3 regions of the Neobacillus sp. 19 genome follow, and region 2 is predicted to be linked to each of the others. Evidence: riboswitches for the same ligand, from Rfam matches in the RefSeq annotation. Region 2 holds a riboswitch; each other region holds the start of a gene.
The links. A riboswitch is a leader RNA that binds a small molecule or an ion and turns the genes downstream of it on or off. The one in region 2 is predicted to bind lysine.

Region 1: it holds a riboswitch for lysine, as region 2 does, so the genes downstream of both, ACO1D1_RS18930 (aspartate kinase) here and ACO1D1_RS24210 (amino acid permease) in region 2, are expected to answer to the same signal.
Region 3: it holds a riboswitch for lysine, as region 2 does, so the genes downstream of both, dapA (4-hydroxy-tetrahydrodipicolinate synthase) here and ACO1D1_RS24210 (amino acid permease) in region 2, are expected to answer to the same signal.

The regions. Positions count from the first base shown of each region.
Region 1 is NZ_JBMPZU010000058.1:231,920-242,737, reverse strand. It holds gene ACO1D1_RS18950 (electron transfer flavoprotein subunit beta/FixA family protein) at 1-27, shown strand, start outside; gene ACO1D1_RS18945 (electron transfer flavoprotein subunit alpha/FixB family protein) at 70-1,047, shown strand; gene trxA (thioredoxin) at 1,327-1,641, shown strand; gene uvrC (excinuclease ABC subunit UvrC) at 1,980-3,752, shown strand; lysine riboswitch at 3,823-4,000, shown strand; gene ACO1D1_RS18930 (aspartate kinase) at 4,115-5,329, shown strand; gene ACO1D1_RS18925 (YslB family protein) at 5,426-5,881, opposite strand; gene ACO1D1_RS18920 (succinate dehydrogenase cytochrome b558 subunit) at 6,294-6,902, shown strand; gene sdhA (succinate dehydrogenase flavoprotein subunit) at 6,959-8,710, shown strand; gene sdhB (succinate dehydrogenase iron-sulfur subunit) at 8,732-9,493, shown strand; gene ACO1D1_RS18905 (acyl-CoA thioesterase) at 9,610-10,071, shown strand; gene gerE (spore germination transcription factor GerE) at 10,213-10,437, shown strand.
Region 2 is NZ_JBMPZU010000083.1:7,280-18,097, forward strand. It holds gene ACO1D1_RS24195 (MFS transporter) at 1-402, opposite strand, end outside; gene ACO1D1_RS24200 (PH domain-containing protein) at 661-1,275, shown strand; gene ACO1D1_RS24205 (YitT family protein) at 1,317-2,132, opposite strand; lysine riboswitch at 2,313-2,502, shown strand; gene ACO1D1_RS24210 (amino acid permease) at 2,606-4,087, shown strand; gene ACO1D1_RS24215 (helix-turn-helix domain-containing protein) at 4,154-4,372, opposite strand; gene ACO1D1_RS24220 (hypothetical protein) at 4,528-4,701, shown strand; gene asnS (asparagine--tRNA ligase) at 4,749-6,140, opposite strand; gene ACO1D1_RS24230 (hypothetical protein) at 6,347-6,577, shown strand; gene ACO1D1_RS24235 (BA3454 family stress response protein) at 6,638-6,772, shown strand; gene helD (RNA polymerase recycling motor HelD) at 6,832-9,156, opposite strand; gene ACO1D1_RS24245 (YceI family protein) at 9,562-10,095, shown strand; gene ACO1D1_RS24250 (aminotransferase class V-fold PLP-dependent enzyme) at 10,163-10,818, opposite strand, start outside.
Region 3 is NZ_JBMPZU010000064.1:21,969-32,786, forward strand. It holds partial or broken gene adhE (bifunctional acetaldehyde-CoA/alcohol dehydrogenase) at 1-2,448, shown strand, start outside; gene ACO1D1_RS21325 (YdeI/OmpD-associated family protein) at 2,597-3,268, shown strand; gene ACO1D1_RS21330 (hypothetical protein) at 3,353-3,922, shown strand; gene dapA (4-hydroxy-tetrahydrodipicolinate synthase) at 3,967-4,848, opposite strand; lysine riboswitch at 4,974-5,153, opposite strand; gene ACO1D1_RS21340 (NAD(P)/FAD-dependent oxidoreductase) at 5,388-6,500, shown strand; gene ACO1D1_RS21345 (TldD/PmbA family protein) at 6,576-7,919, opposite strand; gene ACO1D1_RS21350 (TldD/PmbA family protein) at 7,923-9,311, opposite strand; gene ACO1D1_RS21355 (NUDIX hydrolase) at 9,541-10,221, shown strand; gene ACO1D1_RS21360 (SDR family oxidoreductase) at 10,245-10,818, opposite strand, start outside.

The DNA.
Region 1 (10,818 bases), on a different contig from region 2:
CTTCATACCGAAGCAAAAGTAATTTAAGCGAATTCACATAAAAATTGTTTTTTCAGGAGGTAAACTTACATGTCAAGAAAAGTATTGGTATTAGGAGAAGTTCGTGACGGGTCATTACGTAACGTTTCTTTCGAAGCAATTGCTGCGGCAAAAACGGTTGCAGAGGGTGGAGAAGTTGTAGGAGTATTAGTCGGTGAAACTGTAAGCGCTTTAGGTACAGAACTCGTTCAAAACGGAGCGGACCGTGTGGTCGTTGTTGAGAATGATAAACTAAAACAGTATACATCTGATGGGTATGCGCAAGCATTATTAGCTGTTATTGATCAAGAAAAGCCGGAAGGTTTGGTTTTAGGCCATACCGCGCTTGGAAAAGACTTGGCACCTAGAATTGCCGGGAAACTTTCATCCGGTCTCATTTCCGATGCAACAGCAGTTGAAGCTGCCGGAGGAAATATCGTCTTTACCAGACCTATTTATTCCGGAAAAGCATTTGAAAAGAAGATTGTGACAGACGGTTTAATATTTGCAACCGTTCGTCCAAATAACATTGCTCCATTAGAAAAGGATGAAAACAGAAGCGGAGAGGTTTCCTCACTAGCTGTTGATATTAAAGACCTTCGTGCCATCATTAAAGAAGTAGTAAGAAAAGCAAGTGAAGGCGTGGATCTAAGCGAAGCGAAAGTGGTTATCTCTGGCGGGCGCGGGGTGAAAAGTGCTGACGGATTTAAGCCGCTTAAAGAATTAGCAGACGTTCTTGGCGGAGCGGTCGGTGCTTCACGTGGTGCCTGTGACGCGGACTACTGTGATTATTCCCTGCAGATCGGACAAACTGGAAAAGTAGTTACGCCTGACCTGTACATTGCCTGCGGAATCTCCGGAGCCATTCAGCACTTAGCCGGTATGTCTAACTCCAAGGTTATTGTTGCGATCAACAAAGACCCTGAAGCAAACATTTTCAAGGTAGCTGATTATGGAATCGTTGGCGATCTATTTGAAGTCGTGCCATTATTAACAGAAGAGTTTAAAAAGCTTAAAGTACATTCATAATAAGAAAAGCGGAAGCGCCTTGACCAGTGGCGACAGGCATATGACGAACGGGCGGGAAGGTTGTTCTTTAACCTTCCTGACGGATTGGCTTATGCCCCAGACCCCCTAGGCGCTGGAGCTTGACAATAGGATAAAAGCGAGCGGAATAATCCGTTCGTTTTTTGTTTAATTTTCAACGTTAAGGGGAAAATAACATGTAGAGCAATTTATTAGCGTGATTTTCCAATCGATGTTATACTTTCGGTAGTATTTCAGTAATATATAGGGGGTAAATAAAAAATGGCTATTTCACATTTAACAGATCAAAATTTTGCTTCTGAAACAGGATCAGGGCTTGTACTTGTAGATTTCTGGGCACCATGGTGCGGACCTTGTAAAATGATCGCGCCAGTTCTTGAAGAACTTGACGCTGATATGGGCGATAAAGTGAAAATCACAAAGCTTGATGTGGATGACAATCCACAAACTGCTGCTAACTTTGGTGTTATGAGCATTCCAACTTTGTTAGTAATGAAAAATGGCGAAGTCGTTGACAAGGTAGTCGGCTTCCAACCAAAAGAAGCATTAGCAAGCGTATTAGAAAAACACGTATAAGATCTAAAGTGAAAAAACCTTAGCTGGAGACCGTTCCCGCTAAGGTTTTTTGCGTTTTATGTAACTAAAAGTAGGAAAAAAGATGAATGTGGCAGCTAGATAAAAAGTTCATTTACCATCTAAAGAAAAAAGAAGCCCGCGTGGTAAATGAAACCCTATTACATTGACCAAATCACGAAAAAGACGGCCAAGTGGTAAATGAAACCCCGTTACATTGACCGAAACCCATAAAAAATACCTCAATCGGTAAATGAACTGCCTTCCTACTTCCCTTTATGTGCCGTTTGCATTACTATTTTATAAGATAGCCAAAAAAAGACGGAGTGGGGTGGCCGGAAATGAATGAAACGATAAAGCAAAAACTGACACTGCTGCCTGATCAGCCTGGCTGCTACTTAATGAAGGACCGTCAGGGAACCATCATCTATGTGGGGAAAGCAAAGGTGCTGAAGAACCGTGTTCGGTCCTATTTCACCGGTTCGCACGATGGCAAAACATTAAGACTTGTCAACGAAATTGAGGACTTTGAATATATTGTTACCTCTTCGAATATAGAAGCACTTTTACTGGAATTAAACCTTATCAAGAAGTACGATCCAAAATACAATATCATGCTGAAGGATGACAAAAGCTATCCGTTTATTAAACTGACAGCTGAAAGGCATCCGAAGCTGATCATTACACGAAAAGTAAAAAAGGATAAGGGCAAATACTTTGGCCCCTACCCGAATGTCGGTGCGGCTAACGAAACCAAAAAACTACTCGATCGGATTTACCCGCTGCGCAAATGCTCCACATTGCCTGACCGAGTCTGCCTTTATTACCATTTAGGGCAGTGCCTCGCCCCATGTGTCAATGAAGTGAGCGAGGAACAGTATAAGCAGATGACCGATGAAATTACGCGCTTTTTAAATGGCGGGTATAAGGAAATTAAAAAAGAGCTTACGGAAAAAATGACTGCTGCCGCAGAGGAACTTGATTTTGAACGGGCAAAGGAATTTCGTGATAAAATCGTTCATATTGAAACCATCATGGAGAAGCAAAAAATAACGATGACAGATTTTACTGATCGTGATGTCTTTGGCTATGCCGTGGATAAAGGCTGGATGTGTGTTCAAGTCTTCTTTGTACGTCAAGGAAAGCTCATTGAGCGGGATGTTTCCATGTTTCCCATTTACAATGAACCGGAAGAAGAAATATTAACCTTCCTTGGCCAATTTTACACAAAAGCAAATCACTTCAAGCCAAAGGAGATTCTGATTCAGGATCAAGTAGACTTATCAATGGCAGAACAGCTGCTTGAAGTCAAAGTGCTGCAGCCGCAGCGCGGACAAAAAAAGGATCTCGTCAAAATGGCAATAAAGAATGCCAAAATTGCCTTAAATGAAAAATTCTCCTTGATTGAAAAAGATGAAGAACGAACGATCAAAGCAATCGAAACCCTTGGAGAACTTCTTGGGATTTATACCCCGCACCGGATTGAGTCATTTGATAACTCAAACATTCAGGGAACGGACCCTGTTTCCGCGATGGTCGTTTTTACTGATGGAAAGGCTAATAAGCGAGAATACCGAAAATATAAAATCAAATCGGTTAAAGGCCCTGATGATTATGAGTCAATGAGAGAGGTTACAAGAAGAAGATACACAAGAGCATTGAAAGATGAATTGCCGCTTCCAGATTTAATTATCATTGATGGCGGAAAAGGACATGTTGAGGCCGTAAGAGATGTACTAGAAAATGAGCTGGGGTTGGATATCCCGCTTGCAGGGCTTGTTAAGGATGAGAAACACAGAACATCCCAGCTTCTTTATGGAAATCCATTGGAAATAGTCCCGCTTGCAAGGAATAGCCAAGAATTTTATTTATTGCAAAGGATTCAAGATGAAGTTCACCGCTTTGCTATTACCTTCCATCGTCAACTCCGAGGGAAAGGTGTATTCCAATCCTTGCTGGACGATATTCCGGGAATTGGTGAAAAACGGAAAAAACAATTGTTGAAGCAATTCGGTTCTGTGAAGAAAATGAAGGATGCTACGTTCGAAGAATTTCGGGCCCTGGGCATTCCGGTGAATGTTGTGGAGGAATTAATGAAAAAACTTCATTCATAAACATTGTCAGAAAAAATGTAACATGCTATAATGAGTGAAAATTTAATTTACTATCACTTTTAAGTACTAAAGTGAAGGTAGAGGTGCGAGCTTCAATAGTAATGATTCTGAGAAGGATGAGCTTCAAGGAAGAATCATGAAAGGGGATGTTCGCCGAAGTGAAGAAGGTCTCATTTCTTTCTTTGCTGGTTCTGCATTGAATAAATGCAGGATTGTCAAGACTTGTGTCTTGGAGAGCTATCTTACATTGTGTGTACGAGAATTTATTTTTTCGTGTGTATGAAGCAATGAGATGCCCTCTCATTGCTTTTTTTATTTTTTCAAGGGAAAGATAAAAGGAATAATCGAAAGTAGGGGAAATCATGGGGCTGATCGTCCAAAAGTTCGGAGGAACCTCCGTCGGTAGTGTAGAAAGAATCTTAAATGTGGCAGCATGTGTGAAACAGGAAAAAGATCAGGGTAATAATGTCGTTGTCGTTGTGTCGGCGATGGGGAAATCAACCGATCATCTTGTCGGTCTTGCGAAAGAAATTTCTAAACAGCCAAATAAACGGGAAATGGATATGTTGTTATCCACAGGGGAGCAGGTGACAATCTCCTTATTATCGATGGCTTTAAATCAACAAGGGATTGAAGCCGTATCCTATACAGGATGGCAGGCGGGAATTGTAACGGAACCGGTTCATGGAAATGCTCGAATCTCAAAGATAAATACGGAAGCAATCCAGAGCCAGCTTTCAGAAGGGAAAGTGGTTATTGTTGCCGGATTCCAGGGGATCACAGAAACCGGTGAAATTACCACGCTTGGCCGCGGGGGTTCTGATACGACTGCAGTGGCATTAGCTGCAGCACTTAAAGCGGATAAGTGCGATATTTATACCGATGTGACCGGGGTGTTTACTACGGATCCAAGGTATGTGAAAGAAGCACGCAAATTATTATCTATTTCGTATGATGAAATGCTGGAGCTCGCAAATTTAGGCGCGGGTGTCCTTCATCCAAGAGCAGTGGAATTTGCGAAAAACTATCAGGTTCAGCTTGAGGTTCGTTCGAGCATGGAGAAAATAGAGGGAACAGTCATTGAGGGGGAAGCAACAATGGAACAAAATTTAGTGGTACGCGGGGTCGCATTTGAAGATGAAATTACAAAGGTAACGGTACTGGGACTAACCAATTCACTAACAAGTTTATCGACAATTTTTACCACATTAGCGCAGAATCATCTTAACGTTGATATTATTATTCAAAGCACAACAGAGGGTGGAACAGCTAACCTATCTTTCTCCATTCATACAAATGATTTATTAGAGACATTAAAGGTTCTAGAGGATAATAAAGGAGTCCTGGGGTATGAACAGCTCGATGCAGAGAATAAATTAGCTAAAGTGTCGATTGTCGGTTCAGGGATGGTCTCAAACCCAGGTGTAGCAGCAAAAATGTTTGAAGTACTTGCTGCAAACAACATCCAAATCAAAATGGTCAGCACATCCGAAATAAAAGTATCAGCTGTCGTCGAAGAAAAACATATGCTCCAAGCAGTAGAAGCACTACACTCAGCATTCGAACTAGGTAAATAGTAAGAGGCTGTTAATAGTAAAAAGGGTGACAGGCACCATTAAGGTGCCTGTCACCCTACTTAACGTGAATATAGTACATTGGTAAGTTTGCGGCTATTATTTGGTGGGGTCTTTTGGATCCCATTTAATGGTGAATTGGACCTTGTTTGCTTTTTTGACAGGGTGCTCGAAGGCTTCGGTGATGACTTCTTTTTGGAGCTCAATTTGCTGGGCTAGGAAACCGGCCTCAAGCTGGAAAAAGTGCTCTGCTTTTGATTTTACACGAGACACAATTAACGGGCTGGCTAATTCAACTTCAATTGCGTGCTTTGTTTCTGTTTTAAGTTGAAGCTGACCCCAAGAAGCATTAGCAAAAAACTCAATAACCTGATCAAAATCAGCCAACGGGAATTTCCGAGCGAGACGTTTCCCTGCCCAATATAAGATTTCAGGAGTGTCCTTTCCAAGAATCTCCGGCAACAGGTATTCCCGGATTAACTCATATCCGAATATCGGTATAGTTCGTGGTTCAGTGTCATTTTCATTCAAATTTACAACAGTACTTTCTTTCACATGTTTCCCCTCTTTCTATCATTCTATTATATACAATTTGTGTTAAAGTTCATTACTGTTTTCAAGATAAAATAATGTTATTGTACAATATGTAATCTTATTTATCATCATAATTATCTTTTCCTAAAAGGTAAAATTACCAACAGTAAGATGTTGGTAAATGAGGGTGAAAAAATACTGCTTTTTTTAGAAAAAGACAAGTCTATTAAGCGTTTCAATACATTCTATTATAATATCAATATATTTTAAAAATTTTATTTTTTACTAAAGATTGTGTATCCGTTTTCTTGACGCTCTAGGATGTTGGGAGTAAAATGGACATGTCACATAATTGTCACAGTGGTGGTAAGTTAAGGATCTTGTTAGGGGAAAAACATAACATCACGTTTAAAAATTCAAGGGGGGTAAAGTAATGGCGGGTAATCGAGAATTTGTTTATCGCAGATTGCATTCGTTGCTGGGCGTTATTCCAATCGGAGTATTTCTGATACAGCACCTTGTAGTCAACCATTTTATCACAGGAGGACCGGAATCCTTCAATAAGGCTGCAGGTTTTATGGGAAGTCTGCCATTCCGGATTGTCCTGGAAACAGTAGTTATTTATTTACCAATTCTTTTTCATGCAATTTACGGACTTTATATTGCTTTTACGGCAAGCAGCAATGTTAACAGGTTTGGTACATACAGGAACTGGATGTACATGGTGCAGCGTGTAACAGGAGTCATCACACTGATATTTATTGCATGGCACGTTTGGCAAACTCGTGTGGCTGCAGCATTTGGTGCTGAGGTATCCTATGATATGATGCATGATATTCTTTCATCACCATTTATGTTCGTTTTCTATTTAGTAGGTATCCTTTCAGCTATTTTCCATTTTGCCAATGGTTTATGGTCATTCCTGGTTAGCTGGGGGATTACTGTGTCACCACGTTCACAAGTCATATCTACATATGTGACAATTGGTGTTTTTGTGATTCTATCATTTATTGCCATTCAAACATTAATCGCATTTGTTTAATAAATAACTATTGTTCGGAAAAATATTGTATTTTGGATTGAGGGAGTGAGTCACGAATGGGTAAAGGTAAAGTGATCGTAGTCGGCGGCGGCTTAGCAGGCTTAATGGCTACCATCAAGGTTGCAGAATCGGGAACACCGGTAGAACTATTTTCTCTTGTTCCGGTTAAACGTTCTCACTCTGTTTGTGCCCAAGGCGGTATTAATGGAGCTGTAAATACAAAAGGTGAAGGTGATTCTCCGTGGATTCACTTTGACGATACCATTTATGGCGGTGATTTCTTAGCCAATCAGCCTCCGGTAAAGGCGATGTGTGAAGCTGCACCGTTTATTATTAATTTATTTGACCGGATGGGAGTAATGTTTAACCGTACTCCTGAAGGCTTATTAGACTTCCGGCGCTTTGGTGGAACACAGCACCACCGTACTGCATTTGCCGGCGCAACAACTGGACAGCAATTGCTATATGCACTAGATGAGCAGGTTCGTCGTCACGAAGTAGATGGTTTGGTAACAAAGTATGAGGGCTGGGAATTCCTCGGTGCCGTTGTAGATGATGATGGCGTATGCCGCGGGGTGGTTGTCCAAAACCTTAAAACAATGGAAATTAAGTCGTTTTCTGCTGATGCCGTTATTATGGCAACCGGCGGTCCTGGAATTATTTTTGGTAAGTCAACGAACTCCGTTATTAATACAGGATCTGCTGCATCAATCGTGTACCAGCAGGGAGCAACTTACGCAAATGGAGAAATGATTCAAATTCATCCAACTGCCATCCCTGGTGATGATAAGCTCCGTTTAATGAGTGAGTCAGCTCGTGGTGAAGGCGGACGAATTTGGACATATAAAGATGGGAAACCATGGTACTTCTTAGAAGAAAAATATCCGGCATACGGAAACCTTGTTCCACGGGATATTGCCACACGTGAAATCTTTGATGTTTGCGTTCGTCAGAAGCTTGGAATTAACGGCGAAAATATGGTATTCCTTGATTTATCTCATAAAGATCCACATGAATTAGACGTAAAACTGGGTGGTATTATCGAGATTTACGAAAAATTCATGGGTGATAATCCACGTAAGGTTCCAATGAAAATATTCCCAGCTGTTCACTATTCAATGGGCGGACTATGGGTTGATTATGATCAAATGACTACTATTCCAGGCCTATTCGCTGCCGGTGAATGTGATTATTCACAGCATGGCGCCAACCGTCTTGGTGCTAACTCCTTGCTTTCAGCCGTTTATGGCGGAATGGTTGCCGGACCGAACGCGGTGAAGTACGTCGACGGGCTTGAAAAGAGTTCTGAAGCGATTTCTTCTACAATCTTTGATCGTCACGTGAAAGAGCAGGAAGAGAAATGGAATGCTATTATGTCTCTAAATGGCACAGAAAATGCGTATGTACTTCATAAAGAACTTGGGGAATGGATGACAGATAACGTAACAGTAGTCCGTTACAATGATCAGCTGTTAAAAACAGATGAAAAGATTCAGGAGCTTTTAGAGCGGTACCAAAACATTAATATCCATGATACATCAAAATGGAGCAACCAAGGAGCAGCCTTTACACGCCAATTACAGAATATGCTGCAATTGGCACGTGTTATTACCATCGGCGCATACAACCGTAATGAAAGCCGTGGTGCACATTATAAACCAGACTTCCCGAAACGGAATGATGAAGAATTCTTAAAAACAACAATGGCTAAATTTGTTGATTCTACATCTGCTCCTGCCTTCCATTATGAAGATGTTGATACATCGTTGCTTAAGCCGCGTGAACGCGATTACACTAAAAAGCATTAATAGAAAGGGGAGTAGGAAAGAATGTCTGAAAATAAAACAGTAAAGTTTAAAATAATGCGTCAAGATGGTCCAGATTCTGCTCCTTTTGAGGAGGAATTTGAGGTTCCCTACCGTCCGAATATGAATGTTATTTCGGCGTTAATGGAAATTCGTAAAAATCCTGTAAACGCGAAGGGACAAGCCTCAACCCCTATTACTTGGGATATGAACTGTCTTGAAGAGGTTTGCGGTGCTTGTTCAATGGTCATCAATGGCAAGCCGCGTCAATCCTGCTCGGCACTTGTTGATCAATTAGAACAGCCAATCCGTTTAGAGCCAATGCGTACCTTCCCTGTCGTCCGTGATCTACAGGTGGACCGCAGCAGAATGTTTGATTCCTTGAAAAAGGTAAAAGCATGGATCCCAATTGACGGAACCTATGATTTAGGACCGGGACCGCGTATGCCCGAGAATAAACGCCAGTGGGCATATGAATTATCTAAATGTATGACATGTGGTGTTTGTTTAGAAGCATGTCCTAACGTTAACAGCAAAACCAACTTCATGGGACCAGCTGTATTTAACCAAGTCCGCTTATTCAATGCCCATCCAACAGGTGCGATGAATAAAGCAGAACGCTTAAATGCTTTCATGGAGGACGGGGGAATGCAAGGTTGCGGGAACTCCCAAAACTGTGTGCAAGCATGTCCAAAAGGTATTCCAATTACGACTTCCATTGCAGCTATTAACCGTGATGCAACAATGCAGGCATTTAGGAACTTCTTCGGAAGCGATCAAGACTAATAAGAACCAAAGGCATCCGATTATCGGGTGTCTTTTTCATTTCTATTTTATAAAAAGAACGATATAATTAGTATAAAAATGAATGGATATTCATATTTGCGAAGGAGTTTGGCAAAATGGGAAAAGCATCGTACATCGAGGATCTTCATCAATGGGAGCAGGAGTTTGAATTTCATACCTCTGTCACGGTTCGTTTCTCCGAGACGGATATGTTTGGGCATATGAATAATACGGTTCCCTTCGTTTATTTCGAAGCGGCAAGGATTAAATTTTTTCAATCCATCGGGTTAATGGAGCAATGGACACGGCCGGAAAGTGATACTATTCCCGTGGTGGCTGATCTTCAATGTGACATTTTACAGCAAGTCTTTTTCGATGAAAGGTTAACCATTTATGTAAAGGCACAATCTGTTGGGAATTCGTCTATCGACATTCACTATCTGGCGAAAAAAGAAGATGGATCTGCCGGGTTTGTCGGCAGAGGAACCATGGTACAAATCTCGAAAAGGACGGGCAGAGGGGTTCCGTGGACTGAGGAAATGAGAAATATCCTTGTCAGCCTCAAGAAAGTTAGATAATAAACAGATTTATTTTAACAAAATCGTTCTCCTTAAAGCAATTATAGTCACTACATTTGTATCGTTCACATAAGATATGTTGACTAAATATATACCCACCCCACGATTCATTACTGGCGAAGGCAAGGAGGGTTACAATACTTGAAGGAGAATGATTATAATCACAAGCCGCTACTCACCAAACGTGAAAGAGAAGTATTCGAACTACTAGTACAAGACAAAACAACGAAAGAAATCGCTGGTGAATTATTTATAAGCGAGAAAACCGTTAGGAATCACATTTCAAATGCCATGCAGAAGCTTGGTGTTAAGGGGCGTTCACAAGCAGTTGTAGAGCTCCTTCGTATGGGAGAGCTAGAACTTTAAATGATGACCGGCATCCATCTTTTGGAGGCCGGTTCATCTTTTTCTAATGACTGGTTCGAAACGGGATTGGAATAATTTCCTGCAACATCCAAATGGTAGTACAAATGGCTTTATCCAATTTAAAATCCAATCACAATGAAAATATGGGCTAAACGGATTAAATGTTATATAAGTCAATGGAAAATAGTTGAAATGCCTTGAAAGTTTTATCAGTAAAATTTACAATAACAATAGAAACAGAAATAATTTAGAATCCAAGTAGCAAATGAAGTAAATGATAGTTTGCGGATTAGGCTGTATACATAGATACTAGGACCATCGTACTGATTTAAACATTAGCATCATAGAGGCGGTAGTGAGTTAGACAGTGAGCTAGACACA
Region 2 (10,818 bases):
TTGCTCTACAAGACTTGGAACAAGAGCGTTTCGAGCCGGTGATGCCCATCCATCTAAAAAGGAAATCAAACAGATTAGTAAATAAATTCCGAACAGCCAGCCAGCATTTACGATGCCTGCTAGTAAACACATACCTAATAGCAACAATGTCTTACCGCATTGGGAAAAAAATAAAATAGACTTAAGGTTGTATTTATTGATGATTAATGGTGCCAATAATCCGCTAATTAAAGCAGAAATAGTATAAAAAAACGGAACAAGCGACATATAGGTAACTGAACCAGTCGCATCAAAGATCATTTTTATTAAACATACAACATATAAAATATCACCTAGATTGGCTGACATTTGCCCAAACCAAAGAAACCGGATAGAAACCTGTTTTCCGAAAAAAATGGACATGTTACACCCTCACTTTTTATTAAATTTTCATTTAAAAGTAAGGTGGTTTACATCGGACTTCCTCCAAGATCAATCAAATTTTTCTTTAGTATACCAGATTTCTGAATTGTTTGTTAATGACCGACAGAAATTTATGTATACTTATTTTATAAATGGCATAGAGTATTTCGTCGTCCAAAAGTTCGCTCAGGGTTGAAACCTTATGCCGCTTTGTTCGTACATAAATTTAGAAAAAAATAATAAAGTGAGGTTGACACAATGTTTGGAAAAGTAGCTGCAGATATTTTAGGATTAAGTGATGTGGGTTCAGTTATTAAGCCGGAGAATTATGATAAGGTGGATGCAGATGATTATGTTATGCATGAAGACAATGAGAAAATATATTTCTTAATCAAATCAAAATCCGATGAATATTGTTTTACAAATAATTCCCTTATACATCTTGATGGTACTAGTGCAACAAGTAAAAAGCGCATGCTTCACCGCTATAGTTATGCTACCAATAGAATTTCAGATGTTTACCTAGAAACAGCTGGAACGGTTGATCTTGATGTAGAAATTAAATTTAAAATTGGCTCGCAGCCCTTCTCCATCGACGTTCATAAGAAACATATTGAAGAAATAAAAGATTTGTACAAAGCACTTATCAAAATTTCCGAAATTTCACATGAAAATGAAATCTCGCTCCAATTTGCCAAACAAAGCCTTGATGTAGCCTCAACAACTCTTGGCCGTATCACAAGTCCTGACAGCAACTTGGTTGTTCAATTCAAAATGCTTAATCAAGCTGCCTTTCAATGGCTGGAGGATAGCAAAAAACAATATTGTGTAAAAGATTTTGGTTATGTATTTGAAAAGTATATTAATAATTAGCAAATATATAAAAATAACCCCAAATTCAGGGGTTATTTTTGTTAATGCGGGCTGGGTCTGTGAAATAGTCCCATTACTTCAATGGTTTCAGTTATATTGACAAAAGCCGCAGGATCGATTTCAGTTATTAGATGTTTCACCTCATTTAACTCATACCTTGAAATAATGGTAAATAATACATTTCGATGGTCATTAGAATAGCCGCCAACACCATCCATTATAGTCAATCCTCTGTACAAGTTAGTGAGCAAGTGCCTTCGCATTTCTTGGCCTTTTTCAGTAATTATCATGATTGTTAACTTTGCGTGATCGGTATAAATAGCATCCACTACTTTACCTGTTACAAAAATGGATACTAAAGTATTAAGTGCTACATCCCAATTAAATATAAAGCCGCTAATGAGAATGACTACTGCATTCATTCCTGAAAGCAAGGTGCCAATCGGAAAGTCTCTTTTCCGTGACACAATCATTCCGATAATATCAAATCCCCCAGTCGAACCGGAACAGCGGAACACGATTCCCACGCCAATACCTGTTAAGGCTCCTCCAAAAATCGATGATAATATGGTGTCTTTAGCAACCTCATATACAGGGACCAAATATAGACCAAATGAAATAATGATGACAGATAATATCGTATTCATGATAAACCTTTTTCCAAGCATTTTATATCCGATAATTAATAATGGAAGATTTAACAGAAAATTAGCTACTCCCGTATTAATTGGAGTGATCATGCCAAATAACATAGAAATACCGCTTAATCCGCTGCTTAACACTTGATGAGGGATTAAAAAGAGATTAAAACCTGTCACAATTATGAGGGACCCGAGTATTAAACCAAGAAACTGCAACCTATTCATCTCCTGCCACTTGTTCTTTTAATGAATATTACCGATTCTCCGTTATGAAGTAAATTAAATAGTTTTTTACAATAATAAAAAATTATCTGGAAATTTTTCCATTTGACTTTTTATAAATAATATTTATACTATATAAATATATTAACTTCATAGTATAAATCCTCATCAAACCGATGAGGTAGAGGTCGCGGTTTTTATTAGTATGGCGGACGAGGTGATGAGACTCCAATGACTCCGTTTGAAAGGAAAAGCTGCCGAAGCGTGTATTCATCTCTGGAATTGCATGCTGGGGCTGTCTCCGAATAGGAACAGAACTGTCACGTATAGCCCTACCAGCTGTGCGTGTTGAGCTATCTTTCGGAAGGTATGATGCGGGGTATTGACAATGCCATCGATTCTGCTTCGATGGCATTTTTTATTCCAAACTCCTTCTCGAAAAACAAACAGAAAAAGGAGTCATAAATATGCAAACAGCTAGACAATTAGAAGAACAGGTTTATTCAGATGAACGCACAAACAAACAGGAAACGATTGAGCTAAAACGCAGCTTAAAATCACGTCACCTTACAATGATTTCTTTAGGAGGAACGATAGGTACCGGCCTATTCCTTGCAAGCGGCGGTGCCATTCATTCTGCCGGACCTGGCGGGGCGCTCCTTTCCTATCTTGTCATCGGGGTCATGGTATACTTTTTAATGCAAAGCTTAGCTGAGATGGGTGCCTATATGCCCGTTGCCGGAAGCTTTAGCACATATGCAACAAAATTTGTTGATCCAGCTTTCGGTTTTGCACTCGGTTGGAATTACTGGTATAACTGGGCAATCACCATTGCTGCTGAATTAGCTGCTGTTACAATGATCATGAAATTCTGGTTCCCAAATACGCCATCAATTATTTGGAGCAGTACCTTTTTAGTGATTATGTTTCTATTAAATTATCTGTCTGTAAAAGGGTTTGGCGAGGCAGAGTATTGGTTTTCTCTTATTAAAGTAGTGACAGTTGTTATTTTTATCATAACTGGCACGTTAATGATATTTGGTATTATGGGCGATCATGCGATTGGATTTAAAAACTTTACAGTTGGTGATGCGCCATTCCACGGCGGGTTTATGGCCATGCTGGGAATTTTTATGGCCGCTGGATTTTCTTTCCAAGGAACCGAACTACTAGGTGTCGCAGCCGGGGAAACCGATAATCCCGAAAAGGCAATTCCTCGTGCTGTAAAATCTGTATTTTGGCGGATTCTTTTATTTTATGTGCTAGCTATATTAGTGATCGGACTTCTGATTCCATATACAAATGGAAACTTGGCCAATGGTGATGTTTCCGTCAGCCCATTCACACTTGTATTTCAAAAAGCAGGAATTGCTTTCGCAGCATCTGTCATGAATGCCGTCATTTTAACAGCCGTATTATCTGCCGGAAATTCAGGCATGTATGCTTCGACACGGATGCTCTGGGATTTAGCGCGCCAAGGAAAAGCGCCAAAATTCTTAGGCAAACTAAATAAAAGAGGCGTTCCAGTCAATGCCTTAATTGCTACAACATTAGTAGGAACATTAGCGTTCCTTGCATCATTCTTTGGTGATGGTACCGTTTATGTTTGGCTTTTAAATGCTTCTGGTATGTCAGGATTTATTGCTTGGCTTGGAATTGCCGTTTGCCACTATCGTTTCCGTAAATCATATGTTGCGCAAGGCAAGGATTTAAGCTTGCTGCCATTTAAATCAAAACTCTTTCCATTTGGACCGATTTTCGCCTTTGCTGTCTGCGGATTTGTTGTTTTAGGACAAAATTATTCAGCCTTTATGGGTGACCATATCGACTGGAATGGTGTATTAGTTTCTTACATTGGGATACCTCTTTTCCTTGTTTTATGGCTTGGATACAAATTCACCAAAAAAACAAAGGTCATTCCTTTAGAAAAATGTGACTTATCGAACTAAATTACTCATAAAAAAAAACAGACTCGATAACGAGTCTGTTTTTCGTTCATGTATGAAGAAACTACACTATGTCTCATCAGATGTCCAAACATATAAATCTTCAATCTGGCAATTCAATTCTTTGGAGATGGTCATCGCAGAATTTAGATTCATTACCTTCTTTGATATGTAGTCGTTAAGTTGACTTCTGGGAATGTTTGTACTTCTTTCCAGGCATTCCAAATCCATACCGTTTTTAGTTAATAAATCTTTGAGGTTACTTTTTTTTGCTTTATAATTTGTCAAAATGACACCTCACTTTTGTAAAGTATACCATAGTTGGTTTATTATTGAAAGGTGCCTGACTTTCTTCTTTTCATTTACTGCAAGCGTCTTCCATTTGAAATAAAGTGTAATGACTTTGTGGTATACTTAAAAGGAATAGTAAAGGGGTGTTAGATTTGAAAAACTCAAATAACCGCTATAATAATGGTCAAACTGTAAACATTAAAGAAACGGGTGAGACTGTCACGATTTTAAAATGGCAGTATGTAAAAAATATGAAAAGATATTCTTATATCGTTAAAGAGCACCCAGGAACCTTTTTTTTCGAAGAAGAATTACAAAATCTTTAATAAAACACAACACAAAAGGAGACCCATTCGGTCTCCTTTTAAATAATTTAAAACTCCGCATTACCAGGTGTTCTTGGGAATGGGATAACATCTCTAATGTTAGACATTCCTGTTAGGTACATGATTAAACGTTCAAAACCAATCCCATAGCCTGAGTGTTTTGTTCCGCCATATTTTCTTAATTCCAAATACCACCAATAATCTTCCTCATTCATGCCAAGCTCGTTAATTTTTCCGGCCAATACTTCTTCCCGTTCTTCACGCTGGCTGCCGCCGATTAGTTCACCGATTCCCGGAACAAGTAAATCCATTGCAGCCACTGTTTTGTTATCTTCATTTAAACGCATATAGAAGGCTTTAATTTCTTTTGGATAATCAGTAACAAATACCGGGCGTTTAAAGACCTTTTCGCATAAATATCGTTCATGTTCTGTCTGCAGGTCAACACCCCATTCTACAGGATAGGCAAAGTTTTCACCTGATTCAACTAACAAATTGATTGCTTCCGTATACGTCACGCGGCCAAAATTTGCTGAATGTGCACTATTTAAACGGTCTAACAAGCCCTTTTCAATAAAACTGTTAAAGAAATTCATTTCCTCAGGAGCATGTTCGAGAACGTACCCAATTACATATTTCACCATTTCCTCGCCTAAATCCATTATATCTGGAAGCTCTGCAAATGCAAGCTCCGGTTCAATCATCCAAAATTCAGCTGCATGGCGGGCTGTATTCGAATTCTCAGCTCTAAATGTTGGTCCAAAAGTATAAACATTCCGGAATGCTAACGCAAATGACTCAGCTGAAAGCTGTCCACTTACAGTCAGATTCGTTTCTTTACTAAAAAAGTCCTGGCTTAAATCTGCTTTACCCTCTTCATTTTTTGGCAAATTGTCCATATCGAGGGTGGTGACCCGGAACATTTCCCCTGCCCCTTCGGTATCACTGCCTGTGATGATTGGAGAGTGCACATAAACAAATCCTTTTTCTTGGAAAAATTTATGTATTGCATATGACGCTAGGGATCTTACCCGGAATACAGCTGAAAATGTATTGGTCCTTGGGCGTAAATGTGCGATCGTTCTTAAATATTCGAAGGAATGCTTTTTCTTTTGTAATGGATAATCCACATTTGATATTCCCTCAACGACAATGTCCGTTGCTTTAATTTCAAATGGCTGCTTTGCTTGGGGAGTATGAACAAAATCCCCAACTACTTTAATAGAAGAACTAATCGGAAGCTTAGCAATTTCCTTGAAGTTCTCCAGTTCTTCATCAAATACAATTTGTACCCCTTTAAAAAAGCTGCCATCATTCAATTCAATGAACCCAAAGGTTTTGGAATCACGAATCGTCCGAATCCATCCAGACAATTGTACCTTTTGCTCAATATAACTTTCCGTATTTCTGTATAAGTCCTTAATTAAGGTCTGCTTCATTGGTTTTCCTCCTAAATCATATGTAAAAGGTTCAGCTTTTATATTATATCAAAGAAGCAATATTCAACAAAATATCTAGATAAGTAAAATAGAAGTTAATTAGATGTTTGTTTTTCTAAAATTTTCAGAAAATTAGCAGGAAAAAGTTAGCTTATGGTCGAATTTATATTTTAATAACGAATCGATTCTAGATAGGAGGTTACTTTGTGGACAAAGTTACTTGTATTGCCTATTTGTTGTACAAGTCTTCTAAGAATCAAGACATCAGAGAAAAGGCTATTCAATTATTGAATGGCGATGTATCCATTCGGGATTTAAAAAGAAATAGTTCCATTCATGCCCATCTAGTGATTGCTGAATCTTTACTAAAAAAGAACAAAATAGATAAAAACCAAGTACAGCTATTTGCTGAAGAATTTATGGCTCTCGAGGTTTAAAGCTTCCTTTTGGAAGTTTTTTTTATACAACTAATCTTATAATAAGGAAAGGTGATTTTTATGGTACAAGTGGAAGTAACAATAACTTTTGAAGGAAAATGCTATTTAACAAATGTCATTACTAGTCGTGAAACCTCCGATGATGAAATATTACGCCTTGCCTTTGAACAAGTACAAAAACAATGGAAAAAGTAAGATTTCAAAAGAATAAGCTGTAGAATTGCATATAATTCTACAGCCTTTTATGTGCCAGTTTAGATTAAATCATAAGTATCTCGGGAGACAGATGCCATGAGCGGACTAATTCCGTCTGTTGTAAGCATATACAACTCATGCATCGCACGTGTGCAAACTGTATAGAATAATTTCCGTTCACTTTCCCTCTTATATTGAGAACAATCATACAGAATAACAGCATCAAATTCGATTCCTTTTGCCAAATAAGAGGGAATCACAAGATTTCCCTTCTCATAGGAAATTGTCCCTTTTTCAATTAAATGAAGGGGAATTTCATTTTTAAGAGCTTTATAAACGGCCTTACTTTCTCCAGCAGTCCTGCAGATCACGGCGATTGTGCGATGTCCTTCATCGTTAAATTCCTTCATTTTTGAAAGAATAGCGTTATTTACGTTTTCTTTTCCTATTTCTTCTATTGTCGGCTTTGTGCCTCTGCGGTTAAAAGGGACTATTTTTTCGCCGCCTTCAATCAAACCACTTGTAAATTCAACAATTTCCCTTGTGGAACGATATGTCTTTGTTAATACAAAGGCTTCTACTTCCTCATCACTATTGTTCAAATCAGTAAGAACTGTCTCTGAACCCGTCGCACCGGAAAAGATTGCCTGATTGAAGTCACCAAGCAGCGTCATTTTACTATAAGGGAAAAGCCCTTGGATAAATGCGAATTGGAATGGAGAATAATCCTGCGCTTCATCAATGAATATATGGCGAATCCCAGTGTTTGATTTCCGGCCTTCAATTAAATCCTGGAGGTATACATATGGTGTCGCATCCTCATACGGAATAATCATGTTGGTTATATTCTCTATTGTATGTGTGCAAATGTCCGCCCAGTTTTGGGGAAGAGATTCATTTGACCTCACCGCTTGTGAAAATAATTGCAGATAGATTTGAGTGGCGTCAACAAATTTCAACTTCTTTACTCTTGCAAATAAGGGCCTAAACTTTTCCTTCACGACCATTTCTGCAAGGAGCTTTTGTTCCCGCTCAAAATCATCGAATGTATTATCAGAGAAGCGATCTTTCTCTTGTAGTCTTTTGAATACCTCCATATAATCTTCTTTTTCAAGAAATTGGATTTCCTCCTCCACCCAGCTCCTAGAACGCTCCCGTTTGACGGCACGTCTTAATTCTTTTAGTAACCATTCCTTGACGAGCTGAACCCTATTTGGAATCGAATAACTTTTTTCAAGAGAATAAAAATAATTATGAATCTCCTTTTTCGAAATGAGTACATCTCCTCTAAAGAATAAATCCATAAAAATTAAACCGTGGCTGGATAATTGGGCTGCATATCGATCAATGATGTTTTTAAATTCCAGGCTTGATTTGAAACAAATTCCTTCTACTCTTGTCTGATAACCTTTATCCTCTTTGCCACTGAGCAAATACTCTATTTGTACGAATGGATCCTCTACCTCAAACGAATTTCCAAACCTTTGATGTAAGTATTCCTGGAAAGTGGATTGCTGCATATTTTCTTCACCAAGCTCTGGTAACACGGTAGCAACGTAACTGTTAAAAAGGGGGTTCGGTGAGAATAGCATGATATTTTCTGCATTTAATGTCCCTCGATACCGATACATTAGGTAGGCAACACGCTGCAGAGCCGCGGAGGTTTTACCGCTTCCTGCTGCCCCTTGGACGAGGAGGACTTTACTGCGCTCGTTCCGAATAATTTCATTCTGTTCCCGCTGAATCGTGGCAACAATACTTTTCATTTGCGTGCTTGCATTGTTCCCAAGAACCTCTTGCAGCATTTCATCCCCTATGGTTATCCCTGTATCAAACATTCCTTTAATTTCTGCATTTCGGATAATAAACTGGCGCTTTAATGTCATTTCCCCTTCGATTGTTCCTTCAGGCGTATGGTATTGTGCGAGCCCTGGAGAATAGTCATAATATAGGCTCGAAATGGGTGCGCGCCAATCATAGATTAAGAAGGTTTCATCGTGTTTATCCATCAATGATGTAATCCCTAAATAAACTTGATCGGGTGCTTTTTCACCTTTTTCAAAAAAATCAATCCGTCCAAAATAAGGGGAATCTTTTAATCTGGCGAGAGTTTTTAGATGTTGATCCAATTGTTTATGTGTCCGCTCACGTTCGGACAGCATTTCAGCCTGCTGCTTTATACTTGCTGCTGTTTCGATCATATCATCCGGCTCATCTAAATTTACGGTTACATCTTCCCAAAAGGTCTTGCGAATTTCGAGAACATCTGAGCGAACCTTACCAGTATTTTGCTCTAAATTTTTCACTTTTTGATCAATTTCCTCTACAACTGAACTGACCCGTTCCTGTTCTATATGCCAGTCTTTGTTTTGTAAATCGCTCATTTAACCACTCTCCAGATAAAATATAGATCCAATTGCTTGACAACCGATTTTTATTGTGTTAATGTTATAATAGGTTATTTGTAATCACCTATAATATAACTTTTTATTCCAAAGGTCATTTTATCATGATTCTTATACCTTTTCAAGAAAATATTTCAAAATGTAAAGGCTGATTATAGGCTTTTTTTTATTCCTTTTTACTCTCCTCTTCTCTTCCACTTTATGATCCACACGAATACTGGCCATCTCAACTAAGCTTATTTTAATAGTATTGGAAAAAGTGCGAAAAAAATTAATAAAAAACAATTGACAATATAGTAGCAATCAACATATAATTTATTTTGAAATTAGTTATTTTAAATTCAAGATAAATCACTTCAAAACAAAATGGAGGAGAAATGAACAATGGCAAAAACTAAATGGGCTTTAGATCCTGCACACAGCAGTGTAGATTTTTCTGTTCGTCACATGATGATTGCAAACGTAAAAGGTACCTTCAATAGCTTTAACGCTTCAATTGAAGCGGATCCAGCTGATTTAACAACAGCAAGTATTGAATTTTCCGTAGAAACAGCAAGTGTGGATACCCGTAGTAAAGACCGTGATGCTCACTTAGTATCTGCGGATTTCTTTGATGTAGAAAATCATCCAAATATGACCTTCAAATCGACTAGCATCGAAAAAACAGATGAAGGTGAATACAATGTTACCGGTGATTTAACCCTTCGCGGATTGACAAAACAAGAAACCTTCTTCGTTACTTTTGAGGGTCAGGGAAAAGATCCATGGGGAAATGAGAAGGCTGGCTTCAGTGCTACAGGTACTGTGAATCGTTCAGACTATGGTTTAGTCTGGAATGCAGCCCTTGAAACCGGAGGTGTCCTTGTCGGAGACAAAGTCAAAATCAACCTACAAATCCAAGCAGCTAAAGCAGAATAATATATTATTATAAAAGAGGCCGCTCCATTTAATATGGGGATGCCTCTTTCCTTCATAGCTTACCCATTCATTCCATCCGGAATAATGGCGACATATCTTCGCGAATGTGATCAATATAGAAATAATCATTACTTGCCGAATCATATACGTAGTCCTTTTTCCAATCGTCGATATTTACAATAATCTCCTTGATTGCCTTTACAAACAAAAGGATTTCCTCATTTGTCATAATAGGGTGGATCGAGAACCGTACCCACCCCGGTTTAACCGACATATCACCTTGGTTTATTTTTTCAGTGATCAGTTTAGAAGTCTTTTTATCAATTTGAAACAGATAATGCCCGTATGTCCCTGCGCAGGAACACCCTCCTCTTACCTGTATACCAAATCGATCATTCAGCAAACGAACAATTAAATTGTAATGGATGTTATCGATTATAAGCGAGACGATTCCAAGACGATTCTTTATTTGCCCGCTTAATATATGGACACCTGGAACGCCCTCTAAGTTTGAGAATAACAGGTTAAGCAGTTCCTTCTCCCTTTTTAATATATTCTCCACGCCCATTTGGTCTTTTAGATTTAAGCAAAGGGCCGTCCGAATGGCTTGAAGTATTCCCGGTGTGCCTCCATCTTCACGTAATTCAATTGCTTCATAATATTGATGCTCACCCCAAGGATTTGTCCATGTTACTGTTCCGCCGCCAGGGTGGTCAGGAATTT
Region 3 (10,818 bases), on a different contig from region 2:
ATCAGCATATGCCCCTTGCAAAATTGGCTGTTGAAGAAACCGGAAGAGGGGTATATGAAGATAAAATCATTAAAAATATGTTTGCAACTGAATATGTCTACCATAATATCAAATACGATAAAACCGTTGGAATCATCAATGAAAACGAGCATGAGGGTATGATTGAAATCGCTGAACCTGTAGGTGTGGTTGCAGGGGTTACACCTGTCACAAACCCAACCTCAACTACGATGTTTAAATCACTTATTTCGATCAAGACGAGGAACCCTATTATTTTTGCCTTTCATCCATCTGCACAAAAATGCAGTAGTGAAGCAGCTCGTATCCTGAGAGATGCTGCAATCAAAGCGGGAGCACCGGAAAATTGCATTCAATGGATTGAAATCCCATCCCTTGAGGCTACACAAGCGTTGATGAACCACAATAAAATATCGATGATTCTGGCAACCGGCGGGGCTGGCATGGTCAAATCCGCATACAGTTCAGGAAAACCAGCCCTTGGGGTTGGACCTGGAAATGTCCCTTGCTATATTGAAAAAACGGCTCATCTTCATCAGGCGGTCAATGACTTAATATTATCCAAAACGTTTGATAACGGAATGATTTGTGCTTCTGAACAAGCAGTTATTATCGATAAAGAAATTTACTCTGAAGTGAAAGAGGAAATGATTGCGAACAATTGCTATTTCTTAAATAAGGGAAGAAAAAGAAAAGGTTGAAAAATTAGTCATCAATGAACAATCCTGTGCGGTAAATCCAAACATTGTTGGGATGGCTGCGTCCAAAATTGCCGCCCTAGCAGGTGTGAAGGTTCCAGAACACACGAAAATTCTCGTCGCGGAAATAAAAGGGGTCGGTCCCAAATTTCCACTATCAAGAGAAAAATTAAGTCCTGTCTTAGCCTGCTACAAGGTCAGCAGTCATGATGAAGGCTATAGAAGGGCAGAAGAGATGCTGGAGTTTGGCGGTCTAGGGCATTCCGCTGTGATTCATACCAATGATCAAACGGTCATCAAAGAGTATGGATTAAGGATGAAAGCAGGGAGGATTATCGTAAACGCTCCATCCTCCCAAGGGGCAATTGGTGATATTTATAATGGATATATTCCTTCCTTGACTCTTGGCTGCGGTTCATATGGCGGAAATTCAGTGTCCACTAACGTTGGGGCGATACATTTAATCAATATAAAAAAAGTAGCGAAAAGGAATGTCAATATGCAGTGGTTTAAAGTGCCGTCCAAAATATACTTTGAGAAAAACTCTACTCAGTATCTAGCAAAGATGCCGAAAATCTCAAAAGCATTTATTGTCACTGACCCCGGCATGGTGAAACTGGGCTATGTTGATAAGGTGCTTTACTATTTACGGAAGCGGCCAGATTATGTCCACTGTGAGATTTTTTCTGAGGTGGAACCAGATCCATCCATTGAAACAGTGATGAAAGGCGCAGAAAGGATGGCGAAATTCCAGCCGGATGTCATAATTGCTCTTGGCGGTGGTTCAGCAATGGATGCTGCTAAAGGAATGTGGTTGTTTTATGAATTTCCTGATACCGAATTCTTTGGCTTAAAACAAAAATTCCTGGATATTCGCAAACGAATCGTAAAATATCCACGTCTTGGAGAAAGGGCGCAATTCGTTGCCATTCCTACGACTTCCGGTACAGGATCAGAAGTAACCTCATTCTCCGTGATTACCGATAAGGAATCAAATACGAAATACCCGCTCGCTGATTATGAATTGACACCAGATGTGGCGATTATTGATCCCCAGTTCGTCATGACGGTACCAAAACACATTACAGCCGATACAGGTTTGGATGTATTAACACATGCGATAGAAGCGTATGTATCCTGTATGGCCAATGACTTTACAGATGGCCTGGCGATGAAAGCAATCCAATTGGTCTTTGAATACCTGCCAAGAGCCTACAAAAATGGCAGTGATGAAGAAGCACGTGAAAAGGTTCATAATGCTTCAACAATTGCGGGTATGGCATTTGCAAATGCCTTTTTAGGAATAAACCATAGTCTAGCTCATAAACTAGGAGCTGAATTCCATATTGCGCATGGACGTGCGAATGCGGTACTTTTGCCGCATGTTATTCGCTACAATGCCACAAAACCGAAGAAATTTACCGCATTTCCAAAGTATAACCACTTCAAAGCAGATAAACGTTATGCAGAAATTGCTAGAACTTTAGGTTTCCCTGCAAACACAACTGAGGAAGGTGTTGAGAGTCTCGTTCAGGCTATCATTCAATTAGCCAAAGAACTAGAAGTCCCAATGAGTTTAGAGGCAAACAATATCGATCAAGCCGACTTCGAAAGCAAAGTTGATTTCTTAGCAGATCGTGCGTTTGAAGATCAATGTACAACTGCCAATCCAAAGCTTCCGTTAGTTACAGAATTAGCGGAGATTTACCGATTAGCGTATAAAGGAATGTAAACCATTTTTGGGTTCAGACCACTGGTGCAGCAATGTTTTAAACGCCGGGGGTCTAGCCCATTTTTAAATAAAAAAATAGCAATGGCATAACTAACGATGTATACTAATTATTGTATTTTTACAATTCGAAAATATCCAAGCAGGTGGAATGATGGGAAAAACAATAGTAGAAAAACTAAATCTACAGAAATATAAAAAAATAGCCGTACTACATTTACCCTATGGTGCTGATTATTTGGCAGAACTCACTGGTTATGATAATGAACTGCGCGAACATTCATATGATCTTATTTTTGCCTTTGTATTAGATATGGCATCTTTACAGGAACTTGTAAAAAAGGTCATTGATAAAAATTATCTAAATAAAAACGGCTATATGTATGTGGCTTATCCAAAAAAGGGAAATAAAATCTATCCAACCTTCATTCATCGTGATGATTTGTTAAGCGGGATAGGTGCAGATCAAGATGGCTATATTGGGACAAGCACGATCAAATTTTCTCGTATGGTCGGGTTAGATGAGGTTTTTACGGTGGTTGGTCTGAAAGAAGATTCAAAATCCAAAAATCAAACATCTCCGAAAGCGAGTCAATGTGTGGATGATTATATTTCCTATATTCCAGTGGTAGAAAAGGATTTACAGGATACACCGGACTTACTTGCCTTCTATCAATCACTTACCCCTGGGTACCGTAAAGATTGGGCTCGATATGTATACAGTGCAAAACAAGAGGTAACAAAAGCAAAACGACGCGAGGAAATGAAAATGATTCTCGGAAAAGGTTACAAGAGCCGCGAGTTATATCGAAGCGGAAATTAAAAGTCCGCTGACATATTACCTGTTTAAAATTATGTCTCATAATTTAAGATACAAAGACATTAACTTAAACAGGGGGTGTTTGCGATGAATGAGCACGAGGGCAGAAGGGGACAGCAGCAAAATACCCAATTTCCCTTGAAAGTCTCTTATTCACGAACAAACAAAATCGTTTTGGGTGCTGTCTTCACTGCTCTGGCAGCAATCTTTCAGTCAGCTGGTGTTTTTGCTGGCATTGGTTATGCATTAAGTATTTTAACCACCTTGCCAATTGTCCTTTCATGTTTGATTTCTTTAAGGATTGGAATTATGTCATATTTTAATACTATATTATTATTAATGATTTTCCTGCCTAGCGAGCTGTTTGTATTTCCTTTTACAACTGGATTATTAGGGATTAGCTTAGGGACAGCATTTAAGTTTTGGAAGAATTGGCTGTCAATCACCGTGTTTGGTGGCAGTTCACTAACAGCAGGGATCATGGCTTTATTATATGTTTTTCGTTTTCCTGTCTTAGGCCCAACCGTTTCTCATACCTTTAATAGTAAGGTAGTCCTATTAATCTTTCTGTTTTCATTAGTTTATAGTTGGATTTGGATGGTCCTAGGCAAGAAGGCAGCAAGGTTATTGATGAAATCTACGATTGTGAAAAAATAAGGCTGCCTAGCCCTTTGGGGGAATTGGCAGCCTTGTTACGTTTATTATTTATCGAGCATGTTAACCGGTAAAATCCCTTTTAGTGCTGACTCTTCGTCATTCGTTAACGGAATTAACGGCAGGCGGACACCGCCAACATTGACTCCAGTTAGATTCAAGGCCGCTTTAACCGGTGTTGGGTTTGGTGCAGCAAATAGGGCTTTCATGAGCGGGAGAAGATGCCGATGTGCTGATGCTGCCTCCTTCAAATGCCCATTTTTAAAATTAGTCACCATTTCCTGCATTTCATTACCAATGACATGGGAAGCAACAGATATAATTCCTGTACCGCCAATCGCTAAAATGGGCAATGTTAGTCCATCATCGCCACTGTAAAGCGTAAAATCTTCAGAAGTTTGACTTATAATTTCTGCGATCGCATCTAGATTGCCGCTTGCTTCTTTGATGGAGACAATATTGTTAATGTTTGAAAGCCGGACAATAGTGTCCACATCCATGTTGATGCCAGTTCGGCCCGGGATATTATAAAGCATTACCGGCAAAGAAGTTGATTCGGCGATGGCTTTAAAGTGTTGGAATAACCCTTCTTGGGATGGCTTGTTATAGTAGGGAACAACAAGCATAATCCCGTCAACGCCAGTCTCCTCCGCAAGTTTTGTAAGGCTAATTGAAGCCCTTGTGTCATTTGATCCCGTACCTGCAATGACCGGAACTCTTCCATTTACAATTTCAACCACAAATTTAAATAAAGCGACTTTTTCCTCGGTTGTTAAGGTAGGGGACTCACCTGTTGTCCCAGCAACAACCAATCCATCGGTTCCATTTGCAAGTAAATGATTCACTAAATTCCGTGTTGCGTCAAAATCAATTTCACCATTTTGATCAAATGGAGTCACCATTGCAGTTAATACTTGGCCAAAATTCATCATTCTCACCCTTTTTCATTTTTTTAGAAATTAGAGGGGCAGAGGCCACTTTTTTATCAACGCAAAAAAGCAGCAACGAGGGTACGCTGCTGCAGTAGAAACATAATATAAAACAAAGTTCCTATGCGTGAGATAGCCCTCCATATAGTTTCCTATATGACAATTCTGTGCTTATTCAACAACAGAACCAGCTTCAAGATGAATGAGTTCTTGGAAGCTTCGGCAAATTCCCCTTTCCACCATTCTCAGTGGATCTCATCATCCTCAAAAAGTGTACTAATGGTCTTTGCGCCTCTATCCTCACTTCAAAAGGTATTGAAGTAAGAAAGTATTTAATTGATTTCTAATCTAACAGATAATTCATTATTATTCAAGTGATTTGTCCAATTGAAACGCTTTAATGAACAGCAAATTTATAATATTTCAATTTTTTGTTATCATTATATGGGGTATCATTCGTCATAAAATGTGAATGAACTAGTAAAGTACAGATTGGACAACTAAAATGAGCTTAAGAAAACTAAATGAAAAGGTGTTATATGGAAAAGGTAATTGTGATAGGAGCAGGGATTCTCGGTGCCTCCACCGCTTATCACCTTGCTAATTTAGGGGTAAAAGTTACTTTAATTGACCGCCACGACCGTGGACAGGCAACAGATGCGGCTGCAGGGATTGTTTGTCCTTGGCTTTCGCAGCGACGGAATAAAGCCTGGTATAGCCCGGCAAAAGGGGGAGCGCGCTATTATCCTGAATTAATTGCTCAATTGGAAGCAGAGGGCGAAAATGATACAGGGTACAAAAGGGTTGGAGCCATTAGTCTTCATACAGACAGTAATAAGCTGGAGCAGATGGCGGAGCGCGCCGAAAAACGCCGGGAGGATGCCCCGGAAATTGGTGAAATATCCATTTTGTCACCTACGGAAACGAAAAGTCTATTTCCACCGGTCTCAGAGGTGTTTGGTTCCGTTCATATAAGTGGTGGAGCACGAGTAAATGGCAGAGCTTTACGGGATTCGCTGGTCCATACTTCAATAAAGAATGGAGTGACTATCCTGAGAGGGAATGCTGCGATTATTTATGAAGGAAATCGAGTTATTGGGATTAGGCACGAAGGAACTCTTTTGTTGGCGGATCAAGTAATTGTTACGGCAGGGGCGTGGTCAAAAGAACTTTTGCAGCCACTGGGCGTGGAATTCTTAGTCAAACCACAAAAGGCACAGATTGTTCATCTGGAATTGCCTGAAACGGATACAAATTCATGGCCGGTTGTCCTGCCACTCCATAACCAGTACATCCTTACCTTTGAAAATGGCCGGGTAATCGTGGGTTCCACACATGAAAATGAAGCTGGATTTGACATTCGAGTAACGGCCGGTGGTATTCATGAGATCTTAAACCAAGCCTTAGAGGTGGCACCAGGTCTATCGAACGGTACTTTACTTGAAACAAGGGTGGGGTTTCGACCTTTCACCCCGGGTTTTTTACCAGTGGCAGGGCCATTACCACATTTCGAAGGAATTTATGTTGCCAATGGACTTGGCGCCTCAGGGCTAACTAGCGGACCATATCTTGGTGCAGAGATAGCTAAGCATGTGATGGGTAAACAGACAGAGATTGATTTTGGTTCCTATGCCGTATCGGGAGCTCTTTAAAGACAGTATTTATTATTTTAAAAAATAAAAAGAGGAGCCGCCAAGATAAATTGGCGCTCCCACCTAAAAGCCCTATTACTCGACCGTAACCGATAATGATTTAACTAAGACCGACGGAGAACCAACTGGTGTAAGCGGGAAGATTAGATCCTCACCAATTTCTTCGACATCCTTTAATAATTGATAGAAATTACCGGCGATGGTCATTAAATTTACCGGATATTGAATCTTCCCATCAGCAACATAGAATCCATTTGCAGCGACGGAAAAGTCACCAGAAACCGTATTTGCCCCGGAATGCAAGCCCGATAGACTAGTTATGAATATCCCTTCATTCATTCTGCCGAGCAAATCTTCAAACGATACTGCGGAAGGCTTCAGGAAAAGATTAGAAGGACCGACCTTAACTGCACTTTTATAAGAATCCTTATGTGCATGACCGGTAGTCTCAGTTTGTTCCTTTTTCGCTGTTTTTTGATTGTGAAGCAAGGATTGTAATACTCCTGATTCTACTAATGTCAGTTTCTTCGACGCAACGCCCTCACTGTCAAAGGTTCTACTGGCAAGACCATCCTCTAGAAATGGGTCATCGAGAATCGTAATCTTTTGCCCGGCAATTTTCTTACCTAGCTTATCCTTTAAGGATGAAATACCTGCTTGTGTGTTCTCAGCAGAAAAATTAGACGAGAATGTCGCTAACAGACTTGCAGCTGCATCATTTCGTAATAGAACGGGGTATTCCTTGCTGGCAATATTTCTGGACCCTAATTGTGAAAGTGCTTCCTCTGCGGCTTTTCTTGCCATTTCCTTGGCATCCAACTGATAGAAGTCTTTTGTCACTTTAAATTCAAAGGAAGTTTTCGTTTCCTCACCGTCTTTTACGATGGCTTCCGTAATTACATACATATAATTCATTTGGTCGGTTAAAGACAAACCTTTACTATTGGACAGATTCCGAGAAACTGTTTCTGTCCGTATCATGCAATAATCGGTCGCCACAATTCGAGTATCTATTGCAAGTAATTCACGTTCAACATCTTTAATAAATTTTATTTTTTCGGGAATGGATACTTCATTTAAGGATGTTGAGAAGAAGTTTCCTTGTTCATACTGACTGCTTCCGGCAAAAATTTCTTCAATATCTTCATCATGCATGATCTGTGTATTTTCTTTTGCGTTTTCCAGCAAGAAAGGGATGGAAGCCTCTTCAACTTTTTCGGAATAGGCATAACCCATTTTCCCATCAATGATACCGCGGAAGGAAACCCCGCCGTCTTCAGCAATTTCATATTGATCAATTTCGCCATTGTATACTTGACAGCCAAAGACTTCTTTCCTTTCATAATACATTTCTACATCCGTGTATCCGCGGTTTTGTGCCTCATTAAATAATTTCGCTTGAAATTCTTGAATGTTCACGGCTTATTCCCCCTTCGTCCCGCCGACAGTAATTTCGCTGACACGGATCATTGGCTGACCCACATTCACTGGAATACTTCCACTCAATGAACCGCACATTCCGGCGCCATGACCCAAATTATTGCCGACCATATCAACCAACTGTAATGTTTTTGGACCATTACCGATTAATGTAGCACCCTTCAAAGGTTTTCCGAGCTTGCCGTTTTTCACCTCGTACGCTTCCATGACTGCAAAGTTGTAATCACCTGTAGCCGGATTAACTTGGCCGCCGCCCATATATTTAGTGTAAATTCCTTGTTCGGTATTGGTGATAATTTCTTCTGGTGTTGATTTTCCAGGAGCAATATACGTATTTGTCATTCTTGAGGTTGGGGCAAAACGGAATGATTGTCTTCTGCCGGATCCAGTTGATTCCATACCCATTCTGCGAGAATTAAATTTATCAATTAAATAGCCTTTAAGAATCCCATTTTCGATAAGTACAATTTTTCGCGCCTTTTCGCCTTCATCATCGATATGGATGGAACCCCACTCATTTTGAATTGTCCCGTCATCAATATATGTAACAATGGAAGGAGCAACCCGTTCACCAATACGATTCGCGAACACTGAGTTGTTTTTCGCAACGGCAGTAGCTTCTAAACCGTGTCCACAAGCTTCATGAAAAATAACCCCGCCAAATTCATTGTCGATAATCACAGGGAATTTCCCGCTTGGACATGGACTGGCATCGAGCATTGTCACAGCAATACGGGCTGCTTCATTCGCATAATGGTCTAAATTTAAATTTTCAAAAAACTCAAAGCCTTGATGGGCACCCGGACCATAAAAACCCGTTTCCATTTGATTATCTCTTACGGCTACTGCCTGAATGGCAAGTCTTGAGCGAACACGTTTATCTTCAATAAATTTTCCTTCGGAATTGGCAATTAGTACATTTTGTTCCTCATCCATGTAACGGACTGTGACTTGAGAGATACTAGAATGATAGTTCTTAGCAGTGGTATAAGCATTTTTCATGATGGCTGCCTTTCGGTTTTTATCTACTTCTTGTGGCAGCAGCCGAACGGGATGAATGGTTTCAAATGACTCTTGTATAAATGGGGATAGTTGATGGATCGTATTTCCACTTATTGCTTGTGCAGCGTTTTTGGCCGCTTTTAGCAGACCTTCTTTGCTGTGATCCGTTGTATAGGCATAGACGCTTTGCAACCCTCTAAACACACGGATACCTATTCCAAAATCACGACCGGATAGACAGGTTTCAATTTTCCCGCTTTGCAGTGTGAAATTATTTGTAAAACGATCTTCAACGAAAATCTCCGAAAAATCTCCACCTGTTGATAAAGCCTCTGTCAGTACGTCTTCAATTATAGATTTGCTTAGCATAAAGACCTCCTATATTCTTTTCTATAAGACTAGAAAGAATTGAAACTTCGGTTAGAATCTTCCTAAATTGGTACCTTTTAATCATACAACATTTTTATTGTTAATGGTTAATTTTACCTTATTGGAGATGCAAATTGTTTAATGAAAGGGAAAAGTGCTTTAGGAAGAGAAGGTAAATCCAAGTGAAAAATTGAATATAAAAGGTAATATGTAAAAAGGTGGGTAATCAATGACTACAATACCTAGACCTGCATCAACTGTTGTTTTATTGGATCAATCCTCAAGGGTCTATATGACCAAAAGGCCCGAAACAATGAAATTTTTTGGCGGATATTATGTTTTTCCTGGAGGAGCGGTTGACCAGGCTGACGACATTCATGACTGTAACGGTTTAATATATGGACAACGCAATGAAACATTTGAACTTTCACACTATGTAGCTGCTGCAAGAGAATTATTCGAAGAAGTGGGGGTGCTGGTTTGTAAGAGGGAAGACGGATCTCCTGTTCTGTTTGATGTGGAAACAGAAGTGGCATACCGTCATCTCCTAATAAACGGTGAAATCTCTTTTGTACAACTGCTTCAAAAGGAAGGACTTCAATTTCGGCTTGATGACTTTTCCTATATCGGTCAAATCATTACTCCGAAGAGAAACCCGATCCGCTTTGATACACGATTTTTTCTAACTAGGCTGCCAGAAAGGCAAATCCCAAAACCTGATAATAAGGAAATTAGCGAAACCATTTGGCTTTCTCCAGCCGATGCATTAAATGCCTGTCAAAATGGGGAAATTTTAATGGCACCGCCAACGATTCATACATTAAAGACAATTATTCAACATCTAGATGGAGGTCCATTAAAGATGCCCGCATTTAACCTAAGCGATTATTTGGATGAAATGAAAGGGTAATTGGAAACTTGATTCAAATTCGGCTATTGTCCAAGCTTTTTCAAAATCACTGCTTCCAGAACCCTCCATGGCAATAGGCTTTTTAGAAACAGAGTTTGCTTGATCCCCTTCCCAATGGGATAGCGAAGATTCGGTGATTTCTTTTGTGAAGCAATTTGCGCTACAAGCCTTGCTACTTCACTCGGGTTACCATGATTCGACTTTCCGCCCTCAATTTCGCCAAGCAAACTCTTCATATAGGAAGAGTAAGGGGATTCAGAGTTAATTTCCATTCGATCCACGCTAGTCCAAATATTGGTTTGATACGAACCAGGCTCAATTAATGTGACATCTATGCCAAACGGTTTAAGTTCCAACCTTAAACTCTCGCTATAACCCTCAAGTGCATGCTTGGAAGCAGCATATGCAGATAGGCCAGGGAAACCTAATCTTCCGCTGATGCTGCTCATGTTAATAATCCTACCTTGCTTTTTTGTCCTCATAAAAGGGAGAACAGCATTTGTCACTGAAATGACCCCAAAAAAATTAGTTTCAAATTGCTGCCGGTATTCCTCAATTGAGAGATCCTCGCTAAAGCCACCAAGGGCAAACCCCGCA